DNA from 3 places in the Mesorhizobium sp. G2-6-1 genome. Region 2 is predicted to be linked to each of the others. Evidence: riboswitches for the same ligand, from Rfam matches in the RefSeq annotation. Region 2 holds a riboswitch; each other region holds the start of a gene.
The links. A riboswitch is a leader RNA that binds a small molecule or an ion and turns the genes downstream of it on or off. The one in region 2 is predicted to bind cobalamin.
Positions count from the first base shown of each region.

Region 1 (6,199 bases), 1.3 Mb from region 2:
GACCTCGATATGGCCGCTCCGCTGTAAGCGCATCGAAAATATCTGCTGTTGTGACGATCCTGGTGTCGAGATCGATCGCGTCGCCTTGCAGGCCACGCGGATAACCTTTTCCGTCCAGTCTTTCGTGATGTGCGCCCGCAATGATCGAAAGCTCGCGAAATGCATCTATGCGCGAAAGGATGATCTCACCCAATGCGGGATGATGGCGTATGGCGGCCCATTCCGCATCATCCAGCTTGGCCGGCTTGTCGAGGATCTGGTTGGACACACCCATTTTCCCGATGTCATGAAGCAGTGCGGCGCGCTTGAGGCGCCTGCGTCGCTGGTCGTCCAACCCAAGCGCCTCGGCGATCATATCGGTGAACAGCGCGACCCGCTCGCTGTGGCCGTTGGTGAAAGGAGATTTTGCGTCCACTACCTTGGCGAAGGCGGCTGCGATATCGTCGAGATAATCGTCGTCTATCGCCAAACGGTCGTCGGATGGAGAAAGGTCCACCACCGCCAACCCCAGTTCGGGAGAGTCGAGCATGGTCCAGAAGTTCGGCGCTTTTGCCGCGCGCTCGCATGCCTCGACGAGACGTGGATCGAACCAGCTATCGGCGCGTTCGCGCAGCTCGCGAAGCGCACCGGCGCTGCCGCTATTTGCATAAAAGACATCGGCTATCTGGGCAATCAGCGCAATGCGCGCCAGAATGGATATGTCCTCTCCCTTAAGTCCGGCTGGATGGCCGGCACCGTTCCAGTGCTCATCAAGGTCCATTACACCCTGCGCCACCGGCTCGGGAAACCGCATCTGCCGCACTGATTTCTGCGCCTGTCTGGCAACGTGTCTGGAATAGTTCGTTGACGATGGTGCCGCCATTCATCGCGATGTTGAGCAGCGCCCTGAAGCGCTCAGCCAATTTCGCCTTCATCCCGGTTTGTGACAATACGAACCGCAATATCTGCGGCAGGCTGTCATTTACCAGATGAAAATCCTGTTTGAGTGCGATGTCGTCAGCGAGATAAAGACGGCAAATACGTGCAGCGTTGCTGCTGCACCCGACATCTTTCAAAAGAAGCGTGTAGTAGAGGTGCGATAACTGCTCTTCGGGAAGCCCGATCTCGCGGCCAATGTGGAAACCGATCCAGCAGGCGCGGACACAATGGCCGGTCGGATGTCCTTCGCTAATGTCGAGCGCATAACTCAGTGCACTGACGAGTTCGGAAAGCCCGATGCCTTCTTTTGGCGATATCTTGTTCGATATTCGCATATCATTGCCACCCTGACACCGTCGGATGAAGCACGTAACCACTTAATTTTCTGTTTCGGCCTCGAGAACAGGGATGTTCGCTCCCTCTCTGAAGGTTAGCGCAGAATCAATCGACAAAGTGGCAAAAAGGCCCAATTCCTATGAACCAACGGCATTGCGTGGCCGCTTGGTCGCGCCGCTGGCTGACAAAATCATGCTTGACGCAAACGGACTATTTTCGTCCGCGTCCGGAATTGACAGGCAGTACCGGGAATCTGTAGCGTCTTTCTCGGAACTGGTTCTGCCGAAAGGTGGATGAAAAGGGAACACGCGACTGCCGCGCAATCGGCACAAGCCGTGACTGCCCCCGCAACTGTAGCCGTTGAGCCTTCTTCCAAGATGCCACTGACCGCGCTTAGCGCGACCGGGAAGGCGGGAGAAAGCAACGACACGCAAGTCAGGAGACCTGCCAATTCCAGTCACCCATGCTTGGTCACGGGGTGTGATCAGGCGCGGTCGTCCGTCGCGGTGACACGGAAGATGTGTTGCCGCGCGCGGGGACGGCCGAGGGGTAGGTTGCATTTCCAGCTTCCTCTTTTCGCCCAATCAGCTTGCGGTCCATGATGAAACAAGGGCGATGGATTTCGCCCACAAAGCTATTGGGGGCAGATTGTGAAAAGAAATTTCATAGCGGCTGGAGCTTGTGTGCTGGCGATGACCGGCAGCACGATGGCACAGGAAAATGCAGCCGATCAGGACGGGGCAACGAAGCTTCCACGACTTGTTGTGTCTCCCAACCGGACACCTACTGAACAAAGTAAAATTGGGTCGAAGGTTGAGCAGGTCACGCAAGACGAAATAAAACAAAAGTCGCTGCCTTTGGTTTCGGACTATCTGAGGCTATTGCCTGGCGTGGCAACAAGCGCGACCGGAGGTGCTGGAGCGGAGAGCGGGCTTGCCATACGGGGGTTGCCGCGCCGCTACATCAAAACCCTTTATAACGGAATCGATATATCGGACCCTACCGCCACGCAGGTACAGACTTCATATCAATATCTTCTTACCGGGGGGTGGATAACATTGAGGTACTCAAAGGCTCGCAAGGTACACTCTATGGTTCCGATGCGATTGCTGGCGTTGTCAGCATATCGACTTTAGGTGGGCTCGATACTGGTGTTCATCACTCTTTGGAAGCCGAAGGTGGGTCCTTTGGCACCGTGCGCGGGCGCTATGGGCTGAAGGCCGCCAGCGAAGCCTCAAAGCTTGCCTTGAATGTAACGGGATTTCGTACCGATGGTATCTCGTCTGCCGATTCTCGTGCTGGAAATACCGAACGCGACGGATTCGAAGAAGCCATGTTCGATATCAATGGCGAACATCGTTTCAGCGATGCATTTTCGATTTTTGGCTCTGCCATCTATCTGAAGGGGAATGCGGAATATGATGATGACTTTCCATCGGTTCAGGACAATCCCTACAACCACAATCTAACCAAGCAACTTGCGGGTCGATTTGGGTTCAATCTGGACCTGATGGACGGCAGGTTGAAAAATACAGTATCCGTGCAAGGGTTTCAGGTGAATCGCGGCATTCGCTCGGTTTCGATGTTCGGTCCGTTTGACGCTGACTATCATGGCACGCGCACCAAGGTAGATTATCAAGGTTCATTCGAGGCCACAGATCGTGTTCTTCTTCAGTACGGCGTCGATCACGAACGGCAGAAGGCGCAAGTTACAGACAATTATGGCGCGAACAGCGATGATCATTTTTCGCTAACCGGAATCTGGGCGCAGGCAATCGTCGAACCAGTGGACGATCTCGTGCTTTCTGCAAGTGTGCGTCATGATGAACATTCGGAGTTCGGTGGTTATACAACGTATCGTGGATCCGCATCCTATCTGCTCGATGCAACAGGCACCCGGTTCCATTCCTCATTGGGAACCGGCTTTCGCGCCCCCAGTCTCTATGAGCTTTATGGGCCTTTTGTCGGAAATACCGGACTCCAACCTGAAACCAGCGTCAGTTTCGACGTTGGTGCTGAACAATCGTTTCTCGATGGTCGGCTTACAGCGGACTTCACTTATTTCCTGCTAAATGTTGACGACCTGATCGAGTTTCCCGGAGGTAGCTACAATCAAGTTCCAGGCACTTCCCATTCACGCGGAATAGAAGCGTCGCTTTCTTATGCTGTGACTGATTGGCTCGATGTCAGCAGCTCATATACGCTGACCGACTCCACAGATAAGGACAACAAACGCATTGCCCGGGTTCCACGTAATGCTTTTGTGCTTTCAGCAGTCGCCCGGCCTGCCGAAAAATGGACAGTATCAGGTGATGTAAAAATTGTTTCGGATGTGGTTGATGTGGTGAAGAAGGTAGAGGTCCCGTTGGATAACTATGTTCTCGTCAACGCGAAGGTCGCGTACCAGCTAACAGATTCGACGCAGGTCTACCTCAGAGGCGAGAATTTGTTGAACGAGCGGTATCAAACCGCTTCAGGCTTCGGTACCCCGGGTGTCTCTGTCTTTGCCGGTGTAAGGGCTCAGTTCTAGTGCTGGGTTGGCCACATATAATGGTTATGTGGAAACCGGACAGGAAGCACTATTGCGTTTGTGGGTGTCTCTACTGGAGTATTGTGGCATTGGCGTTGTCGGCCATGCCACTCATGCTAATGGTTCCATCTCACGTGGTTGCGGCGGAGATACCCAAGCGCGTGGTGTCGATGAATGTGTGTACCGATCAGATGGCGATGCTGATCGCGGGTGACGATCAACTCTATTCGGTATCGGACCTCGCTTTCGACCCGAAAGTTGCGGTGATGGCTTCGAAAGCAAACCGTTATGTGCTCAACCACGGTCTTGCCGAGGAAGTCTTCCTGATGCAGCCGGATCTGGTATTGGCAGGCACCTATACGACGCCGGCAGCGGTCTCCCTGTTGCGCCGGCTTGGCATTCGGGTCGAACAGTTTGCGCCGCAAAATTCCTTCGATGACATTCGTTCAGGAATGATGCGCATGGGTGAAGTGCTTGGGCGCCAACAGCGGGCCGGCGAACTGGTTGGCGAGTTCGACCGGGAACTCAAGCGCCTCAAGACTGGCACGCGCCAACATCTCACTGTCGCGGCATGGGAACCCAATAGCTATACGTCAGGCTCCGGAACCCTTGTCGATGCGATTATCGAAGCGTCCGGTCTCACCAATCTTGCCGCGCGCCTGGGCTTCTCCGGTATGGCGAAATTGCCGCTGGAACTGCTCATTATCTCGCAGCCGGACCTGATAGCTGGAGAAAACCCGAACTATGGGGTGCCATCGGTGGCGCAGGATAATCTCGTTCACCCAGCCTATCGCGTGTTGGCTAAACGCAGCCACACCGTTGCCTTGCATGCCAGATACACGATCTGTGGTGCTCCATTCGTCACCGAGGCATCGCGCCTTTTGCAAGCCGCGGCCCATGAGTTGGAGCAAGGTCAAGAAAAATGAGCGCTGATGTGAAATATCGCGCTCTGCTTTGCTTGCTTGGCCTGGCAACAGCTGCGCTGTTTATTCTGTCGCTGACGGTCGGGCCTGCGGCCATCGGTTTTTCCAACAGCATCGCGGCACTGTTTTCCGACAAGGCCGGGGCCATTGCCCTCATCATGCAGGAAGTTCGCCTGCCACGCGCCTTGCTTGGTTTGATGATCGGGGCAACGCTGGGCCTTTCAGGCGCGGTCTTGCAAGGCTATTTGCGCAACCCTCTGGCCGAACCCGGCCTGATCGGCGTCAGCGCGTCTGCTTCACTGGGAGCCGTCATCGCCATCTACAGCGGTGCTGCGGCGATCTTTCCACTCGCCTTGCCGCTATCGGCGCTGGCAGCCGCCCTTGCTGCTGTCATTGTCGTGCAGGCGCTTGCCGGACTGCACGGCACGTCCCTGACCATCATTCTGGCAGGTGTCGCGGTATCGAGCTTTGCCGGTGCGATGACCTCTCTGGTGCTCAACCTGTCACCGAATCCGTTTGCAGGCCTGGAAATCATGTTCTGGATGCTCGGCTCGCTGACCGACCGTTCCATGACACATTTCTGGCTGGCGGCACCGTTCATGGTCGTCGGTGGTGCAATGCTTGCCACGCTTGGCCGTTCGCTTGACGCATTGACACTCGGGGAAGAAACGGCAGCCAGCATGGGCATCAATATGCGCCGGGTCCAGTTCCTTGCGGTGTTTGGAACGGCCGCTTCGGTGGGGGCGGCAACGGCGGTTGCCGGTGCCATTGGTTTCGTCGGCCTTGTCGTGCCACACATCTTGCGCCCACTGGTGGGTGCGCGCCCGTCGCGCCTGTTGCCCGCAAGTGCGCTCGGCGGTTCCTGCGTCGTTCTTGCTGCCGATATTCTGGTGCGCATCATCGCACCGGAGAAAGATTTGAAGCTCGGGGTTTTGACGGCAATCGTTGGCGCGCCGTTCTTCCTGTGGCTTGTCTACCGCACCCGCTGGAGGATGGTGTGATGTTGTTGTCGGTGGATGATCTTGATGTTGCTCTTGGTGGCAAGCCGGTTCTGAAAGGCGTTTCACTAAGCATCGAGCCTGGCGAGTTCGTGGGGCTGATCGGCCCGAACGGCGCTGGCAAATCGACGCTTTGCGCTCCATCCTTGGCCTGATCCCGTCGCGTGGCTCGATCCTTCTGGATGGACTTCCAGCGCAATCACTGGATGCCAGAAGCCGTGCCGCAAAAATCGCCTATCTGGCACAGGATCGCGAGATCGCCTGGGCCGTTCCCGTCGAACTTGTCGTATCGCTGGGGCGGACACCGCACAGAAAGAGTTTGGCAGCTCTTTCAAAGGCTGACCGCAGCGCAGTCGAGCAAGCCATGCAGCGCATGGACATAGATCGTTTTCGAGACCGGATCGCGACCACCCTTTCTGGTGGCGAACGGGCGCGCGTGTTGATTGCACGCACACTTGCCCAAAATACACCGCTGCTTTTGGCCGACGAGCCGA
Region 1 covers NZ_CM147896.1:1,658,389-1,664,587, forward strand. The annotation lists partial or broken gene AC0L7S_RS07945 (HD-GYP domain-containing protein) at 1-1,253, opposite strand, end outside; cobalamin riboswitch at 1,512-1,720, shown strand; gene AC0L7S_RS07950 (TonB-dependent receptor) at 1,962-2,390, shown strand; gene AC0L7S_RS07955 (TonB-dependent receptor plug domain-containing protein) at 2,420-3,784, shown strand; gene AC0L7S_RS07960 (ABC transporter substrate-binding protein) at 3,889-4,710, shown strand; gene AC0L7S_RS07965 (FecCD family ABC transporter permease) at 4,707-5,708, shown strand; partial or broken gene AC0L7S_RS07970 (ABC transporter ATP-binding protein) at 5,705-6,199, shown strand, end outside.
Region 1: another riboswitch for cobalamin. It lies ahead of AC0L7S_RS07950 (TonB-dependent receptor); the one in region 2 lies ahead of AC0L7S_RS01930 (CbtB domain-containing protein).

Region 2 (6,199 bases):
GCGCACCATGATCGATTCATCGGCCATCGCAGGCACATATGCGCCGCCAGCCGTGCACGATCCCATCACGCAGGCTATTTGCGGGATTCCTGCTGCCGACATATTTGCCTGATTGTAGAAAATCCGTCCGAAATGGTCACGATCTGGAAAAACCTCGTCTTGATTGGGCAGGTTTGCACCGCCGGAATCGACAAGATAAATGCAAGGCAAATTGTTTTGCAGCGCAATCTCTTGCGCACGCAGATGCTTTTTCACAGTCACCGGATAATAGGTGCCGCCTTTCACGGTAGCATCATTGATAACGATCATGACCTCATGACCTTCGACGCGGCCAATTCCGGCAATCATTCCAGCTGCCGAGATTGCATCGTTATACATCTCCCACGCAGCGAACTGGCCGATTTCAAGAAACGGCGAGCCAACGTCCAGCAGTTGCGCCAGCCGCTCGCGTGGCAATAATTTACCGCGCGAAATGTGGCGCTGGCGGGCCTCTTCCGAGCCTCCCCGCTGCACGATTTCCGCATTTTCGGAAATTTCCGCCACAAGGGCGTGCATTTTGTCCGCATTTGCCGTGAAAGTTTCGGTTGCCGGGGACAATTTGGATTGCAAAACGGCCATATTATATCTCTTCAGCCATGATTTCGCGCCCGATCAGCCAACGCCTGATTTCACTGGTGCCGGCACCGATTTCGTAAAGCTTGGCGTCGCGCAGGAGCCGGCCTGTCGGATAGTCGTTGATATAGCCATTGCCACCTAGCAACTGGATGGCGTCCAATGCCATCTGCGTCGCCTTTTCAGCCGCAAAGAGGATGCAACCCGCAGCGTCCTTGCGGGTCGTTTCGCCCCGGTCGCAGGCCGAAGCCACCGCATAGACATAGGCGCGGCAGGCATTCATCGTCGTATACATATCCGCGAGTTTGCCTTGCACGAGCTGGAAATCGCCAATCGGTCTGTCAAACTGTTTGCGCTCATGAACGTAGGGCACCGTTACATCGAGACAAGCCGCCATAATGCCAAGTGGGCCACCAGCCAACACAGTGCGCTCATAATCAAGGCCCGACATCAAAACCTCGATGCCGCGGTCCTCTTCATGCAGTATATTTTCGAATGGCACCTCGACATTGTCGAATACCAGTTCGCCCGTATTGGAACCGCGCATTCCAAGCTTGTCCAGTTTCTGCGCTACCGAAAAGCCCTTGAACGCCTTTTCAACGATGAAAGCGGTGATGCCGCGTGATTTCAGGTCGAGATCGGTTTTGGCGTAAACGACCATTGTTTCGGCATCCGGGCCGTTGGTAATCCACATTTTGGTACCATTGAGTACAAAGCGGTCGTTTTTCTTCTCGGCGCGCAGACGCATTGATACGACATCGGAACCGGATCCGGGCTCGGACATCGCAAGTGCGCCGATTTTCTCTCCGAACACAGCGCAGGCAGGTATTTCTCCTTCTGCGCAGGTGTCGCCCAACGGTTGATCTGGTTGACGCACAAATTGGAATGCGCGCCAAAGGAAAGACCGACGGAGGCTGAAGCCCGGCTGATTTCCTCCATCGCAACGACATGGGCGAGATAACCCATGCCGGTTCCCCCGAAATCGGGATCGGCTGTGATGCCGAGAAGGCCAAGCGCCCCGAGTTCTCGCCACAGATGCGGCGGAAATTCATTGCTGCGGTCGATGTCACCTGCCAGTGGCGCTATCTGTTCAGTGGCGAAACGCTGAACGAGGTCGCGCAACGCTGTGGTGTCTTCATCAAGCCCGAAGTTGAGCGCGTGCGTGTACATGGTTTTGCTCCCGGCCCATTGTTGCGCCAACGAGGCGCATTGTCATTGAAAGATATGTTTCTGTTACCCCGGTAACGGTAAGCCGCTCGCCGGGGCGGAACCAGACAATGACGCCGGTCATCATCTGGATGAGTGCCATGGCGGTCAGCCCGGTGTCCTCGATGAGGAAAGCACCGGCATCGACGCCGTCACGCAGGATCGCACGCAACTCTTTTTCATAAGTCGCGCGCAGCTTGAGTATCTGTGTCAGCCGCTCGTGCGACAGGCTGCGCAATTCCATGTTGGATATGTGGGTAGCGGAACGCCGCTCAATATGGAAAGCGATGTGATTGGTGACATAGGCAACGAGCCGGGCACCGGCCTCCGCCGAGGCAGGACGCGTTGCATTCCATGCCTTCAGTAGTGCATCCATATGTTCACGCATCAAGATGAACAGAAGATCTTCCTTGGTTGGGAAGTAGCGATAAAGCGCTGCTGCCTGCACACCAACCTCTGCTGCCAGTTGCCGCATCGAGACGGCTTCATAGCCGTGGCGCGCAATCAGTTCGACTGCCGCATTGCGGATGGCCGCTTCAGTCTTTTCGCCATCGGAACCGGTTGTTCGCGCCATTTTCCCCTCACATTGCAAAATAATAAAACAAACGTTCAATTAATTCAAGATATGGAAATCGGCGCGCACAAGTTCGTTTTATAAATAGCATGGCTGTTGGCCTGAAGCCGACTTGGCTTGGCTGGGGAGGGGCAGACGCTTTCGCCGCTCTATGCCGGGCGCTTTCCCGTCAAACCGATGCCGCCGGCTGTCAACGACAGGGCCACGAGCCCAAAAGCGATGAGGCTAGGCGGGTGGGATGGTACATCGCGCCACATCGGCGAAACGATCTCGGCGGTATTGAACGCTTCGCCGCTGAATTGGCATTGCACGAATGACGCACGCTTGCGCACCATATCGGCATCGATACGCGAGATCAGCGCTTCGACCGCCCCCGTGTTGGTTTCCATGCCGCGCATATGAAGCAGAAGCGCATGGACCGCCGAAAGATAGGCGTGGCTGCACTCATTGAATGGGCTGCTTTCGTCGCGCAGGCTGGCCGGGACCAGTCCCCATAGGCAGTAGGTGAACTGGATATTGCCAAAATTGAGCAATCGTCTGAAGGTTTCGTCTGTGACGTTTTGGCGTTCTGCCAACTCCAGTATATCGCCTCTATAAGTCGCGATCACCGCCATTTGACCGTGCGAAAGGCCGGGAATGGCAAGCCCGCTTTCATTTCCGCCCGTGCTGGAGCGATGCGCAAAGGCCGAGGCAGAGACGAAACACGACAGTGTTAAAGTGCAAACGAGGAAACTGGCCCGCCGCAGCCGCATCATTGTCAGCGCGTTGACCGGCTGACGGACCGGCGGCCTGCAAAACTGCGCTCAGCCACGACACCGAAGCCAAGCCCGATCACAGTCCACAAGACGGCATGCATGCCGAGTGATGATGTACGAAAACGCCATAGAAGATCAGCCGAATAGCCATCTGGCACCTCGTTGATCGTCGGCAAGGCATATTGCGCCGCCGCGATCGAACCAACGAAGGCCGCCGCGCCGATTAACCCGGCGTTCCATGCGCCATGCTGTGCCCAAAGGCGGCGCGCCAAGGCAATTGATGCGGTAGCCGCAGCCACGGAAAACACCAGCATGACGAAGAACAGCTCGGTACGCGCCGCAATCGTGTCGCCGCTGCCGACTGCTGGAGGTGTTGCAGGATATTTTATTGCAGGCGCAAGAACCACGGCAACAAATGCTGCCAGCGCAAGCAACGCCGCCGTGGCGCGTGGTTCCAGCGTGCTGATCCGTCCTTGAACATAGGCGAAAACGAGCGCGAAAAGGCCGCCGATGGCCGCGCCATAGATGACCGAGCCTACCAGCAGACCGATACCAGCCTGCGTGCTTCTGCTGATTGCTTCGGGTTCTGCCTCGGCTTGCGCGCCGTCTGCCACCGCCATCTGTTCTTCATAGGCAATGGCGCGTTCAACCTGTGGTTCGCCGAAAATACGGGCAAAGCCGAACGCAAACAAACCGGCAAGGATGCCAACAAGCATCCCGCGAAGGAGAAGATTGCCAACCATGACTTACAGCCTTTCGAGCAATTTCAGGAAAAGCGAAAACCCGTTTCTCATCCAAAATCGCGTGAAAATAAAAGATTGGGGCGGATTACCGGCTCAATCAAAATCGAAACTGCATTAATGGCAGGGGAAGCCGAGCAGATGGCGGGCATCATGAACGAATTCATGCGTATTCAGACCACTGATAAGCGTCGTCGCGCCTTCTTCCGCACCAATGAAATAGATGGCAAGCATCAACAAAAGGCCGCCAAAAATCGCCCATGGCAAAATTTCCCGGACGGGAATCGGAGCAGTGTGAATGACAGGTGCGAGGGTCGTGTCGGACATGGTGCGTCTCCTGGGATGCTGCGTCCCGTTAATAGAAAGCGTACGCAACGAGAGAAGGCCTGACTTCCGGCAAAATGTAATTTTGCCGATCACAGTGGCGCGACCGTGCTGGAATTTCACCAGCTTCCAATCTCGTAACGTAAACAACCGTATCCGGCACTTATGAGGCTGTCAACGGATTGCAGATGATACACCGCATGATCTTTGCTGGACCACTGGGGAACATAAGGCCACCTCAATTGGTGAGATGTTGACGATCAAACCATGCCCGCACCACCGCAATGATTTCCTTGAAAAGAGGTGGTCCTGGTGCGCTTCAGCTTTTGATGAAATCAATGAGCCGTTCCAACTATTTGTTTTCAGGCAATCATGGGCGGAAAATCGGAGGTCGCTCTTCCTGAAATTGCTATAATGTGCCACCGAATTCGCTCGAATCCATTGAGGCATTTTTCATGAGCGCACGCCTGTCGATGATTTGCTGTGGTGCAACAGCGGCAACGCGCAATGGTTCGTTTCCGCTGGATGAACCTTTGGAGAATTCGCGTGCGGCGCCGCCGTTGGACGGCTTGGGTTTGCGCTTGCGACACATCGAACGGGTATGGACCAGCCCGACACGTCGGGCGCGCCAGACTACGCAGGCATTGTCGCTGGATGGGATCGACAATGGCTCCCTGCGCGATCAGGATTTCGGCATTTGGGCGGGCAAGAGCCTTGCCGAAGTCGAAAAAGCGCAGCCCCACGCCATTGTGCAATGGCGCGCGGATAGTTCCGCTGCACCGCATGGCGGCGAATCACTTGCCGATCTTTCGCAGCGCGTCGCAGCTTTGATGGATGGTTTGCTGGGTGAGCGTGGCCATACAGTTGCAATCACCCATGCGGCGGTGATGCGCGCTGCCATGCTTCACGTGCTGGAGGCGCCGCTGCAAGCTTTCTGGAACATCGACATCGAACCCTTCAGCATGATCGCATTCTCAAACAACGGAAATCGCTGGACCTTTCGAGCGGTCAACCAATTCGTATCGAAACGTGCAGGCCGTGACGAAGTTCAGCCAGCTACTGCGGCCAATGCGCCGGGAAGTTCTTCGGCAAGAATATCGAGTTCGTGATCGAGGCCGACACTGACCCTTATGCAGCGGTCGAGGCCGGGCGCCATTGGCTTGCGAATGAAAACGTCGCGTGCAAGCAGCGCCTGGAGCAGCTTGAGGGCGAATGCACCATCGCGTCCGCAGTCGATTGTTACGAAATTGGTCGCCGAAGACAGAGGAACAAGGCCGTTCCCGGTGGCGATCTCGGCAATTCGCTTTCGGCCGGTTGCGACACGCGCAACGACGCTTTGCAGATAGGGTTGATCGCCAAGGGCGGCTTCGCCGGCGATTTGCGCCATGCGGCTGACGCCGTAATGATTGCGGATTTTCTCGAAATCGGCAATTGACCGCGCTTCGCCAATGGCATAGCCGCAGCGAATACCGGCAAGGCCATACGCTTTTGAGAATGTGCGCATCCGCAGGATGTTCGGTCGCGTAACATCGAGTGCGGGCAGCGCCGAGGCCGGTCCCAATTCGCCATAAGCCTCGTCGAGCACCAGCAACGTGGTTTCGGGCAGGGCTGCGATAAAGAGATCCAATTCCGAGTGATCCCACCAACTCCCCATCGGATTGTCCGGGTTGGACAGATAGACCAGCGGTGCATTTTCCCGGCGCACAGCCGCCAGCAGGCCATCGAGGCTTTCGCGATCGTCCTCATAAGGTACGGCGACAAGCCTGCCGCCAACGCCCGCAATGTGGAAATTGAAGGTGGGATATGCGCCGAGCGAAGTCACGACGGCGTCGCCTGGTGCAACATACATGTGGGCTATCAGGCCAAGCAGGCCGTCAATGCCTTCACCAATCACGACATTTTGCGTGGCCACGCCAAGATGCGCCGCCAATGCCGCTTTGAGATCGTGATTGTCGGGGTCGCAATACATCCACATGTCGCGCCCAGCA
Region 2 covers NZ_CM147896.1:406,350-412,548, reverse strand. The annotation lists gene AC0L7S_RS01955 (carboxyl transferase domain-containing protein) at 1-618, opposite strand, end outside; partial or broken gene AC0L7S_RS01950 (isovaleryl-CoA dehydrogenase) at 620-1,782, opposite strand; gene AC0L7S_RS01945 (TetR/AcrR family transcriptional regulator) at 1,751-2,392, opposite strand; gene AC0L7S_RS01940 (hypothetical protein) at 2,542-3,147, opposite strand; gene AC0L7S_RS01935 (CbtA family protein) at 3,150-3,890, opposite strand; gene AC0L7S_RS01930 (CbtB domain-containing protein) at 4,005-4,214, opposite strand; adenosylcobalamin (AdoCbl) riboswitch at 4,219-4,367, opposite strand; gene AC0L7S_RS01925 (histidine phosphatase family protein) at 4,667-5,320, shown strand; gene AC0L7S_RS01920 (pyridoxal phosphate-dependent aminotransferase) at 5,260-6,199, opposite strand, start outside.

Region 3 (6,199 bases), 1.3 Mb from region 2:
TGCAAGCCGCATGGTGGGCAGGTTTTGCGCATCCTGGCGCCATGCGGTGGCAAGGCCAGCCAGATCACTGTCGGTAAAGGACAGTGCTACCACATCCGCCGGGGATTGGCGCAGATCTACCGGCTCGATGAGATCATCGAGCGAGGCGGAAGTGGTGGTCAGGATGTGCATGGTCTGGCCTGCTTCATCCGTTGATGCGCCCGTTCTTCACCGAAACTTACCCGATCAGGATTTTTTCGATTGAAGGCCGATTGATGCCCTTCAACCCGATGACGACAAGATTGGAGCGGCGGTCCTCGTCAGGTGTCCATGCCCGATCGTAGTAATGGTTGACGCGCGCGCCAACGGCTTGAACCAGAAGCCGCATCGGCTTGCCGTCGACTTCGACGAAGCCTTTCACGCGCAGCACGTTTTCTTTCTCGGCAGCGGCTGTGACGCGTTTTGTCAGTTCGGTGGGATCGGCAATGGCGGCGATGTCGACAACGAAAGTGTCGAAGTCGTCATGTTCATGCTCGGCCTCGTTGTCGTGATGGGATTTGCGGTTGTGAATGTCGTCTTCAACAGCCAGGCCAAGGCCGAGCAGGACTGACGGATCGACGTTACCTTGTACAGTCGCGACAATCTTGACGGCTGGTGCAATATGCTCGCCGATGAGTGCATTGGCGCGCGCAATGCCCGCTTCATCCATCAAGTCGCCCTTTGTCAGGATAACGAGGTCGGCGCAGGCCACCTGATCTTCGAATACTTCTTCAATCGGATCGTCATGGTCGAGCGATTCGTCCTTGGCGCGCTGGCTGGCAAGCGCGTCCATGTCAAAAGCGACCCGCCCTTCGGCAAGGGCTGCGCCATCAACGACGGCGATGACGCCGTCTACCGTGATGCGGTTTTTGACCGTTGGCCACTGGAATGCCTGCACCAGCGGCTTGGGAAGTGCCAGCCCGGAGGTTTCGATCAGAATATGATCGACTTTTGGAGTGCGAGACAAAATCTGGTCGAGGGCCGGTACGAAATCATCGGCAACCGTGCAGCAGATGCAGCCATTAGCCAGTTCGACGATATTCTCTTCGGGGCAGGTGTCGATGCCGCAACCGCGCAGGATTTCGCCATCGACGCCAATGTCGCCGAACTCATTGACGATGAGGGCCAGCCGCTTGCCGCTGGCCTGTTCCAGCAAATGACGGATCAGCGTTGTCTTGCCGGCACCGAGAAAGCCGGTGACTACTGTGCATGGCACACGCGAGGCGGTGGCGGTCATGGTCAATCCTTCAGGATTTCGAGGGGAGGGATGCGCGCGACAAGGCCGCGTTTCAGGGCGTCGGGGCGGCCACGCCACGGAATGAGACCGTTTGTCGAGTTTGCGAAAAGCCTGGCTCCGGCGACAAGATCGTCGCCGCTGGTTGCAGTCAGATCGCCGAATACGTAGCTCCAGGCACCATCACGCAGGAGTGCCGCGCTGAGGCGGCGCTTGCAATTGCCAAGACATTCGACGGTATGGACGCGGACGTTTTCGTCTTTTGCGGCGCGGCGCGTATCGTCTGCCAACAGGGTGCCGGCACGCGGATGGTTGTCGCAACCGCTTTCGTCGCGGCAAGATGCACAGACGATGACAGTTACGAGCGCCGGAGCATCCGTGTCCCCGGGATCATTGTTGACTGTTTTGGCCGGAAAACTGCCATCTTGACGCAAAACCACGCTCCTTGTCTGGGGCACCCGCCAGACGGTCGGAATTTCTGTTCAAACGGCAGGTCTCCTGGCTCGCGGGTCGTCGCCTTGTTGCCGCCTTCCCGGGAACTTCCCCAGTGGTGTTCGGCCTGGCTCGTCGCTTACAGTTGCGGGGACAGCTGCGGACTAAAGATCTTACGATCCTGCACCGCATTCCCTCTTAGCTCCTCTCTGTTGGGAGAGGAGACCGTCTGTTGCGGATTTAGGCTTGAGAGGGTGGCTGTGTCAACGGGGGCTACGACGTTGCAATGTCTGCAAGCGACGCACCAAGATTGCCCGCTGGCGTGATTTCAATTCGCTCGAGGCCAAGCCAGAGCTGCATTGATTTTAGCTCCGCGAACAGTTCCCGCGCCGTATTGTCTGGTGCGCCGGGTTCGCCATAGGCTGCGTGAACGCGCAGGATGCACGCGGGGCGGTCGGCCTTGAGGTCGACGCGGGCGACGATCCTGTCACCCAACAGAAAGGGCAGCACATAATATCCGTACTGGCGCTTGTCGGCCGGCGTATAAATTTCGATGCGATAGCGGAACCCGAACAGGTTTTCGGTGCGCTTGCGCTCAAAAACCAGCGGATCGAAGGGGGCGAGCAGAGCACGGGCCTCGATCTTGCGCGGCAACCGCGCGTCCTTGTGGATATACGTCTGCTTTTCCCATCCTTTGATGCGAACAGGTATCAGGTCGCCTTCCTCAACCAATTCTTCGATGCGCCCCTTGATGTCGGCAGGCGAAAGCCGGAAATAATCACGCAGGCAGTTTGCCGTTGCGATGCCATGGGCGCGGGCCGAAATGCGCAGCAATTGACGATGGGAATCAGTTGGAGAGGGCGTTGGCATTTCAAGTATGGCAGGCGGTAGCACGCGCTCGGGCAAATCGTAGAAACGCTCGAAACCACGCCGGTAAGCGGTGGTGATGTGACCAGCCCAAAACAGCCATTCGAACGCATGCTTGGCCTCGCTCCACCCCCACCAGCCACCGGTTCCCTTCTGGCCTTCAAGGTCCGAGGCGGCAATCGGGCCACGTTCAACCACCGCCTGATAGATAGTCTTTATATAGTCGGCACGCTCCCGCCCGAATTTTGCCAGTCCGCGGTACATTTCCTCGCCGTTTTCGGCTCGGCGCATGCGCCAACGCATCAGCGGATAAAATTCGACGGGCAACAAGGAAGCCTCATGCGCCCAGTATTCGAACAAAAGGCGCTTTCGCGAGGTGGCGGCATTGTCGAGCATAGCCAGTTGATAGGGGCCGGCGCGAGAATAGAGCGGCATATAATGCGCACGCACGACGGCGCTGACAGAATCGATTTGCAGGAGACCGGTGCGCGAAAGTGTTCTTGCCAGATGCCCGCGATTGATGATGCCAGCGGGCCGTGATTTTGCGAAGCCTTGTGCGGCCAGCGTAATGCGGCGGGCTTGGTTGACCGAGATTGTGTCGTTCATTCGTGCCTTCTCATGATTGTTGCCAAGCCAGGGGAACGCCTGTCTATGCCTATCCTAGCAGGGAAGGTGGCAATCTATGTCAGGAGAAAAAGTGGAGTGTAAAACGAAGGAAAACAAAAGAGCACAGACTGCTCCCGTTGCATCGTATAAAGGAGACTGCGCCACGTTTTGAACAAGGTTTGACTTGCGTCGCAGGAGTGGCTGCGCTAACCCTCGCCGCATTGCAGCATGAGACCGGTCAAACGGTCCGGCGGTGAACTGTCGCGCTTCCGTAACGGGTCCTGCTGCTATAGAATCAGGCGGATAGGCCGTTAACGGAAAGTCGCAGCATGAACGCATTGTTGAGTTCGTATCTGCCCATAGTTATTTTCATCGGGGTCGCGATGGTGGTGGGGCTGGCGCTTATTGTCGCTCCCTTCCTGGTTGCATACCGCAATCCCGATCCGGAAAAACTTTCGGCATATGAGTGCGGGTTCAATTCCTTCGATGACGCACGCATGAAGTTTGACGTCCGCTTTTATCTGGTTTCGATCCTGTTCATCATTTTCGATCTGGAAGTGGCGTTTCTGTTTCCGTGGGCGGTTTCCTTTGGTGATATAGGCATGCTTGGCTTCTGGTCGATGATGGTTTTCCTCGGCGTTTTGACCATCGGCTTTGCCTATGAATGGAAGAAGGGGGCGCTGGAATGGGATTGACCGATAATTCCGGCACACTGGTTGCGCCGAGCCCGAAAGGCATACTGGATCCGAGTACCGGCAAGCCGGTTGGTGCGAACGATCCGTTTTTCCTCGGCATCAATGACGAGCTTTCCGACAAGGGTTTTCTGGTCACCTCGACGGATGCGCTGATTACATGGGCGCGCAGCGGTTCGCTCATGTTCATGACATTTGGTCTGGCATGCTGTGCGGTCGAGATGATTCACACGTCGATGCCGCGCTATGACAGCGAGCGTTTCCGGAGTCGCGCCGCGTGCCTCACCTCGCCAGTCGGATATCATGATCGTTGCCGGGACGCTGACCAACAAGATGGCACCTGCGCTGCGCAAGGTTTACGACCAGATGCCGGAACCGCGCTACGTGATTTCCATGGGGTCGTGCGCCAATGGTGGCGGTTATTACCACTATTCGTATTCGGTTGTGCGTGGTTGCGATCGCATCGTGCCGGTCGATATTTATGTTCCGGGCTGCCCGCCGAGCGCGGAGGCTCTTTTGTATGGCATTCTCCTTCTGCAAAAGAAGATTCGCCGTACCGGCACGATTGAGCGGTGAGCGATCATGAGTGAAGCACTCGAAAGTCTTGCCGCCCATATCGAGGGTCGGCTTGATGCCAATATCGTGGAAAGCGTTATCGCTCATGGCGAATTGACGCTGACGGTGAGGGCTGAGGATATTGTTGAAACGGCGCGCTTCCTGCGCGACGATCCTTCATGCCGGTTTGTTTCAATCATCGATGTCTGCGGTGCCGACTTTCCAGCGCGGGTGCGGCGTTTTGACGTGATCTACCACTTCCTGTCGCCGACAAAGAACCATCGTATCCGCATCAAGGTCGAGGCAGCCGAGGACACCGTCGTGCCCTCGATTACCGGGGTTTTGCTGGTGCCGACTGGTATGAGCGTGAAACTTACGATCTTTACGGCGTGCTTTTTTCCGGCCATCCCGATTTGCGTCGGCTGCTGACCGATTATGGGTTCGAGGGCCATCCGCTTCGTAAAGACTTCCCACTGACCGGTTTTGTAGAGGTGCGCTACGATGATGAAGCCAAGCGCGTTGTCTATGAGCCTGTGGAATTGAAGCAGGAATTTCGCGATTTCGATTTTCTCTCGCCATGGGAGGGTACGGATTACGTGCTGCCGGGCGACGAGAAAGCCAAGACGAATTGAGGCGCGGTAATGGCTGAAACCTCCGTTCGCAATTTCAACATCAATTTCGGTCCGCAGCATCCTGCAGCGCATGGCGTGCTTCGCCTCGTGCTGGAACTTGACGGCGAAGTCGTCGATCGGGTCGATCCGCATATCGGGCTTTTGCATCGCGGTACCGAGAAACTGATCGAGCACAAGACCTATCTTCAGGCTGTGCCTTATCTCGACCGGCTCGATTATTGCGCGCCAATGAACCAGGAGCACGCGTTTGCGCTTGCTGCCGAGCGTCTGCTTGAGATCGAAGTGCCGAAGCGCGGCCAGCTTATCCGGGTTCTCTATTCGGAAATCGGCCGCATCATGTCGCATCTTCTCAATGTGACGACGCAGGCGATGGATGTTGGCGCATTGACGCCTCCGCTATGGGGGTTTGTCGAGCGCGAAAAACTGATGGTGTTTTATGAGCGTGCCAGCGGTTCACGCATGCATGCGGCCTATTTCCGCCCGGGCGGCGTTCATCAGGATTTGCCCGAGCAACTGATCGAGGACATTGGCAAATGGATCGATCCATTCCTTAAATCGGTTGACGATCTCGATGTGCTTTTGACGCCGAACCGTATCTTCAAGCAGCGCAATGCCGATATCGGCGTCATCTCGCTGGAGGATGCCTGGGCTTGGGGATTTTCGGGCGTGATGGTGCGTGGTTCTGGTGCGGCTTGGGATTTGCGCAAATCGCAGCCTTACGAATGTTATGCCGAACTCGATTTCGATATTCCCGTTGGCAAGAACGGCGATTGCTATGATCGTTACCTGATCCGCATGGAAGAGATGCGCCAGTCTGCCCGGATCATGCGCCAGTGCATCGATCTGTTGCTTGGCAAGGAAAGCAGCGGACCGGTTTCAAACATTGATGGCAAAGTGGTTCCGCCCAAACGGGGGAAATGAAACGCTCGATGGAGGCGTTGATTCACCACTTCAAGCTTTACACCGAGGGCTACAAGGTTCCCGCTGGCGAAGTTTATGCAGCCGTGGAAGCGCCGAAAGGCGAGTTCGGCGTCTATCTGATTTCGGATGGAACCAACAAACCTTATCGTTGCAAGCTGCGTGCGCCAGGGTTTGCACATCTACAGGCCATGGATTTCCTGTGCCGTGGTCATTTGCTTGGCGACGTTACGGCAGTTCTCGGC
Region 3 covers NZ_CM147896.1:3,062,435-3,068,633, forward strand. The annotation lists partial or broken gene cobN (cobaltochelatase subunit CobN) at 1-171, opposite strand, end outside; gene cobW (cobalamin biosynthesis protein CobW) at 218-1,255, opposite strand; gene AC0L7S_RS14720 (DUF1636 family protein) at 1,258-1,686, opposite strand; cobalamin riboswitch at 1,724-1,929, opposite strand; gene AC0L7S_RS14725 (winged helix-turn-helix domain-containing protein) at 1,958-3,157, opposite strand; gene AC0L7S_RS14730 (NADH-quinone oxidoreductase subunit A) at 3,487-3,852, shown strand; partial or broken gene AC0L7S_RS14735 (NuoB/complex I 20 kDa subunit family protein) at 3,843-4,425, shown strand; partial or broken gene AC0L7S_RS14740 (NADH-quinone oxidoreductase subunit C) at 4,429-5,036, shown strand; partial or broken gene AC0L7S_RS14745 (NADH-quinone oxidoreductase subunit D) at 5,046-6,199, shown strand, end outside.
Region 3: another riboswitch for cobalamin. It lies ahead of AC0L7S_RS14720 (DUF1636 family protein); the one in region 2 lies ahead of AC0L7S_RS01930 (CbtB domain-containing protein).